Regions from separate parts of the Arthrobacter sp. CDRTa11 genome, predicted to be linked through region 1. Evidence: riboswitches for the same ligand, from Rfam matches in the RefSeq annotation. Region 1 holds a riboswitch; each other region holds the start of a gene.
The links. A riboswitch is a leader RNA that binds a small molecule or an ion and turns the genes downstream of it on or off. The one in region 1 is predicted to bind S-adenosylmethionine.

Region 1 (3,645 bases):
CGGTCCATCCTTCGAAGTACTCGAAGATGGGCTTGGCGTGGTGGAACTCGGTCTGGGTCATGGGCATTTCGTCGTGCCTGACACCGTCGACGTCATAGGCCACGCACACCGGGATCTGCTCGATGCCGGTGAGCACATCCAGTTTGGTGACGAAGTAGTCCGTGAAGCCGTTGACGCGGGCCGCATGGCGGGCCAGGACGGCGTCGTACCAGCCGCAGCGGCGGGGACGGCCGGTGTTGACGCCGAACTCGCCGCCCGTCTTCTGAAGGTACACGCCCATCTCGTCGAAGAGCTCCGTGGGGAACGGGCCGGCGCCCACACGCGTGGTGTACGCCTTGATGATGCCGATGGAGCGCGAGATCCGGGTGGGACCGATGCCGGAGCCAACGGAGGCTCCGCCGGCGGTGGGGTTGGAGGAGGTGACAAACGGGTAGGTGCCGTGGTCCACGTCCAGGAAGGTGGCCTGGCCGCCTTCCATGAGCACTACCTTGCCCTCATCCAGGGCCTTGTTCAGGACCAGTGTGCTGTCGATGACCAGCGGCCGGAGACGCTCGGCAAAGGAGAGGAAATATTCAACAATCTCCTCAACATCGATGTCGCGGCGGTTGTAGACCTTGACCAGGAGCTCGTTCTTCTGGCGGAGCGATCCTTCCACCTTCTGGCGGAGGATGGATTCGTCGAAGACGTCCTGGACACGGATGCCCAGCCGGGCCACCTTGTCCATATAGGCGGGCCCGATGCCCCGGCCCGTGGTTCCGATGGCGCGGCTGCCGAGATAACGTTCAGTGACCTTGTCCAGCACCTGGTGAAAAGGCGCCACCAGGTGTGCATTGGCGGAGACGCGCAGTTTGGAAGTGTCTGCACCGCGGGCCTGCAGGCCTTCAATTTCCTGGAACAGGGCTTCAAGGTTCACCACGCAGCCGTTGCCGATGATGGGAACCGCATTGGGGCTGAGAATGCCGGCCGGAAGGAGCTTGAGCTCATACTTCTCACCGCCTACGACGACGGTATGCCCGGCGTTATTGCCGCCGTTGGGCTTAACCACATAGTCGACGCGGCCGCCGAGGAGATCAGTGGCCTTGCCTTTTCCCTCGTCGCCCCATTGGGCTCCTACGATCACGATAGCTGGCATGGGATCCTCCCCCATTCGTTCGGGCTGCATTCCGGTTGATCCACCCTGGTGAGGCAGCAGGTGTTCAGCCGGAAGTCAACGCCGTTCATGAGAATGCCCCGACGGCTACAGTCTGGCGGGCACAGTTGCGGTGGCCTGCCAGGCAAGAGTTCGGGGCTCTTACCAGCCAAGTTTAGCGGATCCCCGGGTTTCTCTACTCGTTCGCAGCAGGCGGGCCCTGGGTTTCTTCGCGCCTGCCACCCGCCCATCCCATGAAACAAACCGGCTGAAACAAACCGGCTGAAATAATCTGGCGAAGTCTTGCCCGCACCCGGCAGATGCCATTAAGTGAGAGTACCCATCCGGAGCGGCCGAGAGACCTGGCTCGCTGACGCCGCAGCAACCACGGGTGCAGGGACAATCCTGTCCGCTGGTGCTACTGCCAGGACCGATGGAAAGGAAGTATCCATGTCCCTCAACACCGACTACATCCAGGTCACGCACGCAGGTTCCCTGCCCCGAACCCCGGAACTCATCGCCGCCAATGCCGCCAAGGAATCCGAGGGCATCACGCCCGAATTCCTGGAGCTGCTGGAGGCCTCGGTGGCGGATGTGGTCCAGCGGCAGAAAGACCTCGGCGTCGACATTGCGAACGACGGCGAGTACGGGCACACCATGTCCACTTCCGTTGATTACGGCGCGTGGTGGAACTATTCCTTCGCCAGGCTGGGCGGCCTGGAACCCACCGACGTGGACAGGTGGAAGGACCCCGTGGTGCATCGCTCGTCCCCGGGGCACATTGTGCTGACCTCGTTTCCGGACCGCCGGGACCGGCTGGCTTTCAACGACGCATACACCGATCCGTCCTCGGGCATCCTGGCGCACCGCAAAAGCGTGACGCAACCGAAAATCGCGGGACCCCTGACCTACACGGGGCATGACCTGGTGGCCTCCGATGTCACCAACCTCAAAAAGGGACTGGCTGCAGCCGGCCTGACCGAAGGCTTTCTGGCGTCCCTGTCCCCCGGTTCGTGCGCCAGGGTAGCCAACGAGTACTACAAGTCGGACGAGGAACTGCTGTACGCCTGCGCCGATGCCATGCGGGAGGAATACAAGGCCATCATCGACGCCGGCCTGACGGTACAGCTCGATGACCCCTCCCTCGCGGAAAGCTGGGACCAGATCAACCCCGAGCCATCGCTGGAGGACTACCTCAAATTCATCCAGCTGCGCATCGAGGCCACCAACTGGGCCCTCCGCGACCTGCCCCAGGAACAGATCCGCCTCCACGTCTGCTGGGGTTCCTGGCATGGGCCGCACACCACGGACATTCCGTTCGGGGACATCGTTGGATCAGTCCTGCAGGTCAACGCCGGGGCCTACTCGTTCGAGGCCGCCAACGTCCGGCATGAGCATGAGTGGCGGGTGTGGGAAAACACCAGGCTTCCGGAGGGCAAGGCCATCATTCCCGGGGTGGTCTCACATGCAACCAACGTTGTGGAACACCCGGATCTCGTCGCTGACAGGATTGTCCGCTTCGCCGAACTGGTGGGCCGGGAGAACGTTATTGCGTCCACGGACTGCGGGCTGGGCGGCCGTGTTCACCCGCAGATCGCCTTCGCCAAACTGGAGGCTCTCGGCGAGGGCGCCCGGCGCGCCAGCCAGCGTCTTTGGTAGGTGCAGCGATCCAGCCGCCCTGTGCCTTCCATCACGGGAAGGCCTTGGGCGCGCCTGCGTTTTGCGGGGCTTGCTAAACTGATAAGGACCGACCAGGAATCGGTCCACTCCACATTTCAAACCATCCCGGAACCTGCCGCGCCACGGTGCGCCCATTTTCCGGATTGGCAGCATCACCGAGCCCCGCAGGAGACATAGCAATACATGACAGCCCTGGCACCTGAATCTTTTCGCGAGCAGCTCATGAGCCGCCGTTACGAACCCAACGTCGCAGCCGTCAACGAGCTGTGCGATTCCCTGCAGAGCGTCAAGCCGGACACCCAAGTTCCCTACGTTGACCCCATGCACGACGTAGATGAATGCCGCATTATCAGCCTGTACTCGAACATCGGCGAAGCGGACAAGTCCGGATTCATTACCGCCGGCGACGACGACGCCGCCACCCGCATGCTGGGCGTCCAGTGGAAACTGGGCCTGCGTCCGGAGTTCGTGATGCCGTGGAACGTCCACCCGTGGCACACCCCTGGCGAGCCCAACGGCAAGTTCACGCCGGACCAGATCGCCTCCGGCCTCAAGCCGCTGCTCAAGTTCCTGGCCCTCGTGCCCCGGGCTTCCGTCATCGTGGCACACGGCACCGAGGCCAACCGCCTGGCCAACCTGCTGCTGAAGACCGAGGTGCCCCTGCTCTGGCGCCGCGGCCTGAAAACCTACAAGGTCCGTTCCCTCAGTGGCCGTGCCTTCGCCGGTACCCCGGCCCGGCAGGAACAGTATCTTGAAGAAATGCACGTGGCCTATGCGGATGCCATGGCGCGCACAGGCCTGACGAAGCCCAGCTAGTCCCCTCCGGTTACGGAGTT
Region 2 (3,645 bases), 1.5 Mb from region 1:
CGTGCGCCCCGCAAAGGTCACGATTCTGGGCGCTGGAGTCGCTGGAACCAACGCTGCTGCCATGGCCGTGGGCCTCGGCGCAGATGTTTCCATCCTGGACATCAATGTCTCCCGGCTTCGGGAACTTGATGCCCAGTATGCTGGCCGGCTCAAAACCATTGCCTCGAACAGTCTCGAGATTGAACGTTCCGTAACTGATGCGGATCTGGTGATTGGATCGGTGCTCATCCCCGGTGCCAAGGCTCCCAAGCTTGTGAGCAATGATTTGGTTTCTCGAATGAAGCCCGGGAGCGTCCTTGTGGACATCGCTGTCGATCAGGGGGGCTGCTTCGAGGACACGCGGCCCACTACGCACGAGGAACCTACGTTCCGCGTACACGATACGGTGTTCTATTGTGTCGCCAATATGCCAGGTGCGGTTCCCAGCACTTCCACCTACGCGCTGACGAACGTCACGCTGCCGTACGCCATCGCCTTGGCAAACCTGGGCGTCAAAAAGGCCCTCGAAAAGGACGCGGCACTGGCCGCCGGGCTCAATATCGCAGCAGGCAAGGTCACGAACAATTCGGTGAGCGACGCCCATGGGCTTGAGCTCGCTCCTTGGTCGGAACTCGTCAACGCCTAACGCTTTTCTTGGTCGCCTGCCCCGCCCCGCACGAGGGGGTGGGCAGGCGACTCCGGCTGGCAGGGCTGATGTAACGACAAGGCCATACTGCTCCTCGCTACCAAATGCCCTCATACATGATTCTGAGGTGAGCCCCTGCAATAGGCTGGTTCCGCTATTGGCGCTTACGGTTTGAACGCAGATTTGGTTGCCCAGATGCAGCGACGTGCGTAGGGCAGCGAGGTTTTGAACTGGGCTACGAGCAGTGTCACATAGCCACCTTTTTTGGGGCTGTCTGACAGCAAAACCGTGGCGCGCTCCGAAACAGGGCTCTGCCCCTTCTTCTGGCGTAGGCCTGGTTCGCTGGGTTCCGTCCGGACTAACCGGTTGCCTGGGCTGGCCCAAGTTGACTACCCGCGGCGGCCGTAATTCTTCCCTTCCCGCCTGGCGCATCTGACCTAACCAACGTATCGATCACCACCAAGATAAGGACTCTTTCCCATGAACGCAGCAGGCGGACGTCTCGTTGTAGACGTTCAAACCCGAAAGGAATTGGACTCTGCCCTGGATCAAGCGGTGGACCGCCTGAAGCCGGCGGCCATGTCTGAACGCATTGGCATTTCGGTGACTCGGCTCGCTCCGGGCCGCTATGAAGCGCGTCTGAGTTGCGACGTCCCCCCCGGCGTGATTATCGAAAGGTGGGGGAGCCCGCTGCAATAAGCGGGTGGCAGAAAGTGTCGCAGTTGCGCCGGTCAGCGGTCTGTTGAATATCATCTCCCCGGTGCCTGAAGTACCGTGCACACCGTCTGACGGCGAGACCAGCGCGAAGCCTGCGGCAACCTTCGCCAGAAGTGGCAGTGGCGCAGACGTCAGCCCCGTCAACCATTCTTGATGGCGAAGGGGCAGATAAAAGGCTGGCGAAAGCAACGCGATGGCGGAACTTGAGGCATTTATGCGCCCCTTCCGGAGGAGAAGGCGGGGCGTCGTGGCATTTCAGATGCTTTCGGATTTACCGCACCCACAACAACTAGATCTGCAAGGTCATATCCGTCGTAGCCGTCCCCGAAACAGTCCGGTGTTCCTACACTGGGGACAGGTTATGAGCGCCAGCGCCAAGCCCCGGCTCGCTGGCCGGCAACCCTCCATCCGCGGTGGGGTGCCCCGGGTGAGGACCTGGCTGTCCGGCAATGGCCGGATGGCAAGCGCGGCCCGTGGTGCTCCCAGCATGCCCCGGGCCCATGTCATAGGAGCCTTGAATGTCCAACGGATGGTCCTTCGAAACCCGCCAGATCCACGCCGGGCAGGAGCCGGATTCTGCCACTGGCGCCCGGGCATTGCCCATTTACCAGACCACGTCCTTCGTGTTTCCCAGCGCCGAGAGCGCGGCCAACCGTTTTGCCCTGGCCGAACTGGCGCCGATCTATACGCGCATCGGCAACCCCACCCAGGATGCGGTGGAGCAGCGGATCGCCAGCCTCGAAGGAGGCCTGGCAGCGCTGCTGCTCAGCTCCGGCCAGGCGGCGGAGACATACGCGGTCCTGAACATCGCCGAAGCCGGGGACCACATCGTGGCCAGCCCCAGCCTCTACGGCGGCACCTACAACCTCTTCGCGCACACGCTGAAGAAGTTCGGCATTACTGTCACGTTCGTGGCGGACCCGGACAACCTGGACCAGTGGCGTGACGCTGTGCAGCCGAACACCAAGCTCTTCTTCGCCGAGGTGGTGTCCAACCCCCGCCAGGATGTCCTGGACATTGAGGGCGTCTCCGAGGCCGCCCATGAGGCAGGCGTGCCGCTGATCGTCGACAACACGCTGTCCACGCCGTACCTGATCCGGCCGCTGGAATGGGGCGCGGACGTTGTGGTCCATTCGGCCACCAAATACCTGGGCGGCCACGGCGCAGCGATCGCAGGCGTCATCGTGGACTCCGGCAAGTTCGATTTCAGCAAGGACCCGGAGCGGTTCCCCGGCTTCAACACCCCGGACCCCACCTACAACGGGCTTGTCTACGGCCGCGACCTCGGCGAGGGCGGCGCCCTGGGCGCCAACCTGTCCTACATCCTCAAGGCACGCGTCCAGCTCCTGCGGGACCTGGGGGCGGCGGTATCCCCGTTCAATGCCTTCCTCATCGCGCAGGGCCTGGAGACCCTGAGCCTGCGGGTGGAACGCCACGTGGCCAACGCCGGCGAAGTGGCCCGCTGGCTGGAAGCGCGTGACGACGTCGAATCCGTCGCCTACGCGGGCCTCCCCTCAAGCCCCTGGTACGAGCGTGGGCGCAAGTACGGCCCCAAGGGGACGGGTGCCATCGTGTCCTTCAATCTTGCCGGCGGCGCCGAGGCGGGCAAGCGGTTCGTGGACGCGCTGGACCTGCACTCACACGTGGCCAATATCGGGGACGTCCGGTCCCTGGTCATCCATCCGGCCTCCACCACCCACAGTCAGCTCTCTGCGGAGCAGCAGGCCGTGGCCGGCGTGACCCCGGGACTGGTCCGCCTCTCCGTGGGCATCGAGCACATCGATGACATCCTGGCAGACCTTGAAGCTGGCTTCCGTGCCGCCAAGGAGGCCAGCGGCGCCTGACCAATGGCCTGTAGCTGGGGCTTTTAGCGGACCTTGCGGGGAGTTCTAGCCGGCATAGAGTAGAGCCGCTACGCGGTCCGTGCATACCGATTTTGGGAATTCGTGGCGGTCTAGAGTTCAAACCCCGGATAAAGGCGCTAACGAGGCAGATGCAACTCCGGCCAGTGCTTGTCATGGCGAGCCGCGCAGCAGGCTATGACAATTATTCCTGGTCATCGATACTGAAAGAGTCTGCCTGCGCGCGTCCAAGAGGGTACGCCATGTCGTCCCGTGTGCGTTGCGGCAGTGTCTGGGGGCCCGTCATGACCACATATGCGATGCAGGGCTTGTCGCCGATGTTCCTGTAAGCGTGGGTGCAGTCAGAAGCGAAATATATCGCGTCTCCCGTATCCAAGCGGTGGGATAGTCCGTCAATAGTCATTTCCAGGATGCCGCTTTCGACCACTACATACTCTGACC
Region 3 (3,645 bases), 2.4 Mb from region 1:
GGCGTCAACGCGGTGACGGGGAGGGGGCGGCACACGTCATCGTCTGCCCTGGCCCTCAAACTGACTGACGCGCCGGCGGGCAGCTGGATCATTGACACTCCAGGGATCCGGTCCTTCGGCCTGGCGCATGTGGATCCGGACCGCATCCTCCGGTCATTCCCGGACCTCGAACCGGGAACAGACGCGTGCGAACGTGGCTGCAAGCACAACGCCGCCGCGGTCAACTGCGGCCTGGACGCATGGGTGGCCGAGGGCCACGCCGGCTCCACGGGTGCAGCCCGGCTTGCATCACTGCGGCGGTTGCTTGGCACTGATCCGCGGATGGAAGGCCAGGAAACCAAGGAACTCGGCAGCATGGGCTGACGTACGGCCAGCCGGAATCCGCTCACTGTTCGTCGGGTTTTTGCCGCTTTTCCTGCCTTCAGCGGACCGTGTCCGGGAGCGTCGGAACGGTTCGGGACGCCGATGTCCCCGCCCCTGCCTCGCTTTGACGGTAGTTTGGAACCATGATCCAACCCGCTTCGAGCTACAACGATGACTTGCGCCTGGCCCACGTGCTGGCCGACTCCGTGGACGACCAGACCATGAGCCGCTTCAAGGCCCTGGACCTCCACATCGAAACCAAGCCGGACCTGACGCCGGTCACAGATGCTGACAAGGCCGCTGAGGAAGCCATCCGAGGCCAGCTCTCCCGCTCCCGTCCCCGTGATGCCGTGCTCGGTGAGGAGTTCGGCAGCAGCGGACATGGTTCCCGCCGGTGGATCATCGACCCCATTGACGGCACTAAGAACTTTGTTCGCGGCGTCCCTGTCTGGGCCACACTCATCGCACTCGTTGACGAGGGCGAACCGGTGGTTGGCGTGGTCAGCGCCCCGGCGCTCGGTAAGCGCTGGTGGGCGGCCAAGGGCGCTGGAGCCTACATGGGCCGTTCCCTCGCCGCCGCCACCCGGCTCCGGGTATCGGACGTCTCGAAGCTCTCGGACGCGTCGCTGTCCTACTCCAGCCTGGGCGGGTGGAAGGAACGGGGCAACCTGGACGAGTTCCTGGAGCTCACTGAGGATGTGTGGCGGACCCGGGCATACGGCGACTTCTGGTCCTACTGCATGGTGGCCGAAGGGTCTGTGGACATCGCTTGTGAACCGGAGCTGAACCTTTACGACATGGCGGCGCTGGTGCCCATTGTGGTTGAGGCCGGCGGCCGGTTTACCTCCCTCGAGGGAGAGGACGGACCCTTCGGAGGCAACGCCCTGGCCACCAACTCCATCCTGCACTCGGAGGTCCTGAAGAGACTCAATCCCAGCCTGGACGATCTCCTGTCGTCCTGATCACCCGAATTATCAGCGGCGGACGCCTCCAAAAGGAGGCGTCCGCCGTCGTATCTTCGATGAGTAGGCCTATTTCAACGCCACGTAACAAAACCCTTAACATTCGGCCCGGCTTTTTCCCCGCCCGGCCCATGTCCTACGCTCTTAACAGGTCACGAGTGCCAGCGCTAAACCCCGGTTTGCTGGCCGGCAACCCTCCATTCGCGGTGGGGTGCCCCGGGTGACGACCAGGCCGGTCCGGAACGGATGCGGCAAGCGCGGATTCCCGGCACAGGGAGTCCTTTTCAGAGTGAGGTCTCTGTGACAACTGCCACCGTCTCCCCCAATACCGCTGCCCAGGCACGGCCCGGCACATCAACAGCACTGTCCGCTGATCGCCTTGCCATCGCCGGGCGTCCCCTTTCCGCCGTCACCGGAGCGGAGATCCAGGCTCCCCTGATCCAGGGCGGGCACGCCAGGTACGCCAACCTGGACTATGGTGCTTCGGCGCCGGCCCTCTCCGTGGTTTCTGCCTACCTCAACGAGATCCTGCCGTTTTACGCGAGCGTCCACCGTGGTGCCGGCTACGCATCCCAGATCAGCACTTCGGTTTATGAGAACTCACGCAGCATCGTCAGGGACTTTGTTGGCGGCCGTCCGGATGACTCCGTCATCTTCACCCGTAACACCACTGATTCCCTGAACCTGCTGGCCGGCTGCCTTCCGGCCACCGACGGGCGCAACCTGGGCGACGTCCTGTATCTCGACATCGAACACCATGCCAACCTCCTGCCGTGGCAGGGAGTCCCGCACCGCAGTGTCGTCGCCGCCGACACCCTCACCGGTACCGTCGAGGCTATCCGTGCCGAGCTGGAACAGGGCGGGGTGAGCCTGCTGGCCGTCACCGGTGCGTCCAACGTCACCGGCGAGATCCTGCCCATCCGGGCACTGGCGGCACTGGCCCACGAGCACGGCGCCCGCATCGTGGTGGACGCCGCACAGCTTGCACCGCACCGGCGGATCGACATCGCCGCTGACGACGTCGACTACCTGGCCTTCTCCGGCCACAAGCTCTATGCGCCCTTTGGGTCAGGTGTCCTGGTGGGCCGCCCGGACTGGCTCGACGCCGGCACTCCCCACCTGGCGGGCGGCGGCGCTGTCCGGGAAGCCAGGCTGGATGGCGTGAGCTGGGCCACCGGCCCGGCCAGGCATGAAGGCGGCTCCCCCAACGTCCTGGGCGCAGCCACTCTTGCCCGCGCCACCCAGGTCATCGCCGCCTTGGACCAGAACCGCTGGCATGCCCATGAGTCCGCCATCAGGTCCTTCCTGGTGGAAGGCCTTGAGAAGATCGACGGCGTCACAGTCCACCAGATCTTCAAGGACACCGACCCCGAGACCGATACCATCGGCGTCGTGAACTTCTCCGTTGCCGGCTATGACGCGGGACTGGTGGCTGCCTATCTGTCCGCCGAGCACGGCGTCGGCCTCCGTGACGGCCGTTTCTGCGCCCACCCCTTGCTCAAACGCCTTGGTCTTCCTTCCGGCTCCCTCCGGGCCAGCTTCGGACTGGGATCCCGCCTCGAAGACGCCCAACGGCTGCTGGCAGGCATCGAGGAACTGCGACGCACCGGCCTGGGCTGGGACTACGTGGTGGACGCCGGCCGCTGGGTCCCCGCCAATGACACCCGGACTTACCCGTCGTGGGCGCCGAACACCCCCGGCACCGCGGGCGCCGCTCCCTGCATCGAAGACTGACTGCGCCCAAGACTGAACTGCATCTGAGACTGACCTGCGCCCAAGACTGAAGTGCACCCCTTTCAAAGGTCCGGCGTGAGGCCTGCTGGAGGCCTGGTTCGTCGGTACGCGCCCGTGCGGTAAATTCGAAAGATACCCAAGGGCATCAGGCGAAGGAGGCCGCGCGTGGCACGGGGTGGCCCCAAACTTGACCACGGACGCCGTCGGGAACTCGCACAGAGCTTCCAGGACGGCGGCGAGCACTACCAGCGCGTCCGGCCCGGGTATCCCGCGGACTCAGCTGACTGGCTGATTCCCGTCGGGGCCCGGGATGCCGTTGACGTGGGTGCAGGGACTGGCAAGTTCACGGCCTTGCTGCTGGAGCGCGGCCTGGCCGTTTCAGCGGTGGACCCTTCCGCCGACATGCTCAAGCAACTGGCGATCCACTATCCACAAGTGGCGGCAAAGCAGGGTACAGCCGAGTCAACAGGTATGGCGAGCGGCTCCTTCGACGTCGTCAGCGTTGCCCAGGCCTGGCATTGGTGTGACCCGCTGCCAGCCAGCACGGAACTCGCACGGATTCTTCGTCCCGGTGGGACACTCGGCC
Region 4 (3,645 bases), 1.8 Mb from region 1:
AGCCGACACCGTCATCACGCTAAACCGCGGCCGCCTGTCTCGGCCCGCGGAGATGCAGGGTTCAGAAACCTTCTAGCGACCGGGCGGCCAGTAGGCCGCCCGCCCACATAGAAGGAAAAAGTCGGCGCACAGTCCGCCTAATGTTCCTCCAGTAGCGGCGGGCCAGTCACCCGCCGCCGAATGGTACAAACGCGCCCGGATGCAATCGGCATCGTCGCGCCCTCAAGCTGCTCCCGCCATCAACGGCGTGACACTGCCCAGCGTCCAGGAAGCCCTGACCCAGCTGGACTCCAAGCGGATCGACGGGGTCTTCTACGACGCCAGCGCCCTGGCCTGGGCCAACGAGCAGCAACCCAACCGCTTCCACATCCTGGAGCCCAGGATGGATACCCGCACCAACACCAACGTCGCCATGGCACTGAAGAAGGGATCAGCGTTTACACCCGCACTGCAGCAGGCCATCCAGTCCGTCCTGGAATCCCCGGAATACAAGGAGTGCCTGGAGTACTGGGGCCTGGAAGAATCAGCCATCACTGAAGCCGCGATCCGCTAGCGGCGTCGATGCAGCAGATCATGCGCATGGCGAAAGAAGACGTTTCGCTCCTGCTCAGTGGCCCTTCCCAATCCTCAAGGGCCTGAGCCCAGTATCGCACCGGGCTCAGGCCCTTGAGCTTTGTCGAGATTTTGTATCACCACTTCCAGGCTTGCCGCCGCTGATGCGCCAGCGGATCAGGCGCCGCTGGCCTCCTTGGCGGCACGGAAGCCGGCTTCAAGGTCTGCCAGGATGTCATCGATGTGCTCGATGCCCACGGAGAGGCGGACCAGTCCCGGGGTCACGCCGGCAACGGCCTGCTGCTCCGCGGAGAGCTGGCTGTGGGTGGTGGAGGCCGGATGGATGACCAGGGACCGGACGTCCCCGATATTGGCTACGTGTGAGTGCAGGTCCAGCGCGTCCACGAACCGTTGGCCCGCCTCGGCGCCGCCGGCAAGGTTGAAGGACACGATGGCTCCCGTCCCCTTGGGGCCGTACTTGCGCCCACGCTCGTACCAGGGGCTTGAGGGCAGGCCCGCGTAGGCGACGGATTCGACGTCGTCACGCGCTTCCAGCCAGCGGGCCACTTCGCCGGCATTGGCCACGTGGCGTTCCACCCGCAGGCTCAGGGTCTCCAGGCCCTGGGAGATGAGGAAGGCATTGAACGGAGACACCGCCGAGCCCAGGTCCCGCAGTAGCTGGACACGTGCCTTGAGGATGTAGGACAGGTTGGCGCCTAGGGCGCCGCCCTCACCAAGGTCGCGGCCGTATACCAGCCCGTTGTATGTGGGATCCGGGGTGTTGAAGCCGGGGAACCGCTCCGGGTCCTTGCTGAAATCGAACTTGCCGGAGTCGACGATGACACCAGCGATCGCTGCACCGTGGCCGCCCAGGTACTTGGTGGCCGAATGGACCACAATGTCCGCGCCCCACTCCAGCGGACGGATCAGGTACGGCGTGGACAGCGTGTTGTCCACGATCAGCGGAACTCCTGCCTTATGGGCGGCCGCGGATACGCCCTCAATGTCCAGGACATCCTGGCGGGGGTTGGACACCACTTCGGCGAAGAAGAGCTTGGTGTTCGGCTGCACCGCGTCACGCCACTGGTCCAGGTTGTCCGGGTCCGCCACGAACGTGACAGTGATGCCGAACTTCTTCAGCGTATGGGCGAAGAGGTTGTAGGTTCCGCCGTACAGGCTGGGGCTGGCCACGATGTGGTCACCGGCTTCGGCGATGTTCAGGACCGCGTATGTCTCCGCCGCCTGGCCGGAGCTGAGCAGCAGCGCTGCCAGTCCCCCTTCGAGGCTGGCAATCCGCTGCTCAACCGCGTCCTGGGTCGGGTTGCCGATGCGCGTATAGATCGGTGCCAGTTCGGCCAATGCAAAGCGGTTGGCTGCGCTCTCGGCGCTGGGAAACACGAAGGACGTGGTCTGGTAGATGGGCAGTGCCCGGGCGCCGGTGGCAGAATCCGGCTCCTGCCCGGCGTGGATCTGGCGGGTTTCGAAGGACCATCCGTTGGACATGCAAGGCTCCTATGACATGGGCCCGGGGCATGCTGGGAGCACCACGGGCCGCGCTTGCCATCCGGCCGGTGCCGGACAGCCAGGTCCTCACCCGGGGCACCCCACCGCGGATGGAGGGTTGCCGGCCAGCGAGCCGGGGCTTGGCGCTGGCGCTCATGACCTGAGCTCAGTGTAGGGGCAAAGGCATATGCCGACAGAATCACGACGAACCGTTTCGAAATGCTGCACAAACACTCCGCGTTCCAGCCGCATAGGCGGCCCTGGCCCGCATAAGCGTTGCTGGCCGGCACCGCTTATGCGGGCCAGAACCGCTCACCGCGCATCGGGTGGGCATGCGCGAGTTACAGGGCCGTCAGGCCGCCGTCCACGGTGAAGATTCCCCCGGTGGCGTAGGCGGAGTCGTCGCTGGCGAGGAAGACCATGATGCCCTCCACGTCCGCAGCCGTCCCGGGACGCCCCAGCATGGTGGAATTCACCAGGCCGGCGCGGCTGACGGGGTCGTCCGCGATGGCCTGGACCAGCGGGGTCTCGGTATAGCCGGGGACCACGATGTTGACGCGGATTCCCGCGTGCGCATAGTCGGCGGCGACCACGCGGGCCAAACCGTGGACCCCGGCTTTCGAGCTCGTGTAGGCAGTGAACGTCTGGCCGCAGGCCACAACGGCGGTGGGGCTGCCGGTGCAGATAATCGACCCCCCGTGTCCTTCCATGGCCCGGACGGCGTGCTTGAGGGTGAGGAATGCACCGCGCTGGTTGATGCTGACTGTTTTTTCCCAAACCGCGAGGTCCAGGTCGCCCACTTTGGCGTCCTGGCCGAAGAGCTGCACACCGGCGTTCGCCACCACCACGTCAAGGTGTCCGGCTTCGGCCACAGCAGCGTAGGCGGCGGCCACGCTCTCCTCATCCGAGATGTCCATGCGCAGGGACCTGGCGGCGGACCCGGAGGCCGCCGCGGCTTTTTCGGCTGCCTCCACGTTGATGTCCGCGAAGTAGACAGCGGCTCCTTCGGTGACGAACCGGTGGGCAACGGCGAGGCCGATCCCCGAACCAGCTCCCGTGACCAGGGCAGTTTTTCCTTCAAGACGCAGACCCATCGGGTCTCCTTTCGCTAAGGTGGCGCCGCCATCGGAAACGGCAGCAAAGTCGAGGCGGTCAACTGGGTGCCGGAAAACGCACGACGCCGGCGGACCAGGGTCCGAGCGCCAGCAGACCCAGCGAGGGGTCGCCGTCGTCCTGGGTACCGAAGGTGATGACGGAGCCGGCGCCGGGCCCGAAGGCTGTGCATTCTCCGGCGCCCGCAGTTACGGACCCAGGCAACTGGAGGTCAATCTCAGCCGCACCCCCGGAAAGGTTGGCCGCGAAAATCATCAGGCCACCCGGAGACTGCACGGGGTACAAAGTCACCGCCATGTCCCCGATCGGTGCAGCAGCCGGTACGTCCACCGCAAGGACAGGGTTGCCCCGGAGGGCCGCGAGTTCCTTCAGGAGTTCGCCCGCAGGGTTTAGCCGGCCGGCGTCGTCGCAGATGCCCCTCGAGCCGGTCGCCTCGAAGTAGCTGACGGATGCAACTCCGTCCATGGTCAGGGCGCC

Region 2: another riboswitch for S-adenosylmethionine. It lies ahead of F8G81_RS10165 (bifunctional o-acetylhomoserine/o-acetylserine sulfhydrylase); the one in region 1 lies ahead of F8G81_RS03420 (cobalamin-independent methionine synthase II family protein).
Region 3: another riboswitch for S-adenosylmethionine. It lies ahead of F8G81_RS15590 (aminotransferase class V-fold PLP-dependent enzyme); the one in region 1 lies ahead of F8G81_RS03420 (cobalamin-independent methionine synthase II family protein).
Region 4: another riboswitch for S-adenosylmethionine. It lies ahead of F8G81_RS11445 (bifunctional o-acetylhomoserine/o-acetylserine sulfhydrylase); the one in region 1 lies ahead of F8G81_RS03420 (cobalamin-independent methionine synthase II family protein).

The regions. Positions count from the first base shown of each region.
Region 1 covers NZ_CP044532.1:726,453-730,097, reverse strand. Annotated here, with positions in the region: gene F8G81_RS03425 (adenylosuccinate synthase) at 1-1,132, opposite strand, end outside; SAM riboswitch class I at 1,467-1,569, shown strand; gene F8G81_RS03420 (cobalamin-independent methionine synthase II family protein) at 1,580-2,788, shown strand; gene F8G81_RS03415 (uracil-DNA glycosylase) at 2,993-3,625, shown strand.
Region 2 covers NZ_CP044532.1:2,249,154-2,252,798, forward strand. Annotated here, with positions in the region: gene ald (alanine dehydrogenase) at 1-625, shown strand, start outside; SAM riboswitch class IV at 1,700-1,815, shown strand; gene F8G81_RS10165 (bifunctional o-acetylhomoserine/o-acetylserine sulfhydrylase) at 1,861-3,186, shown strand; gene F8G81_RS10170 (helix-turn-helix domain-containing protein) at 3,389-3,645, opposite strand, start outside.
Region 3 covers NZ_CP044532.1:3,455,914-3,459,558, forward strand. Annotated here, with positions in the region: gene F8G81_RS15580 (ribosome small subunit-dependent GTPase A) at 1-363, shown strand, start outside; gene hisN (histidinol-phosphatase) at 507-1,325, shown strand; SAM riboswitch class IV at 1,476-1,589, shown strand; gene F8G81_RS15590 (aminotransferase class V-fold PLP-dependent enzyme) at 1,626-3,059, shown strand; gene F8G81_RS15595 (class I SAM-dependent methyltransferase) at 3,225-3,645, shown strand, end outside.
Region 4 covers NZ_CP044532.1:2,560,837-2,564,481, reverse strand. Annotated here, with positions in the region: gene aztA (zinc ABC transporter ATP-binding protein AztA) at 1-76, shown strand, start outside; gene F8G81_RS11450 (transporter substrate-binding domain-containing protein) at 200-553, shown strand; gene F8G81_RS11445 (bifunctional o-acetylhomoserine/o-acetylserine sulfhydrylase) at 730-2,055, opposite strand; SAM riboswitch class IV at 2,101-2,216, opposite strand; gene F8G81_RS11440 (SDR family NAD(P)-dependent oxidoreductase) at 2,397-3,149, opposite strand; gene F8G81_RS11435 (hypothetical protein) at 3,208-3,645, opposite strand, start outside.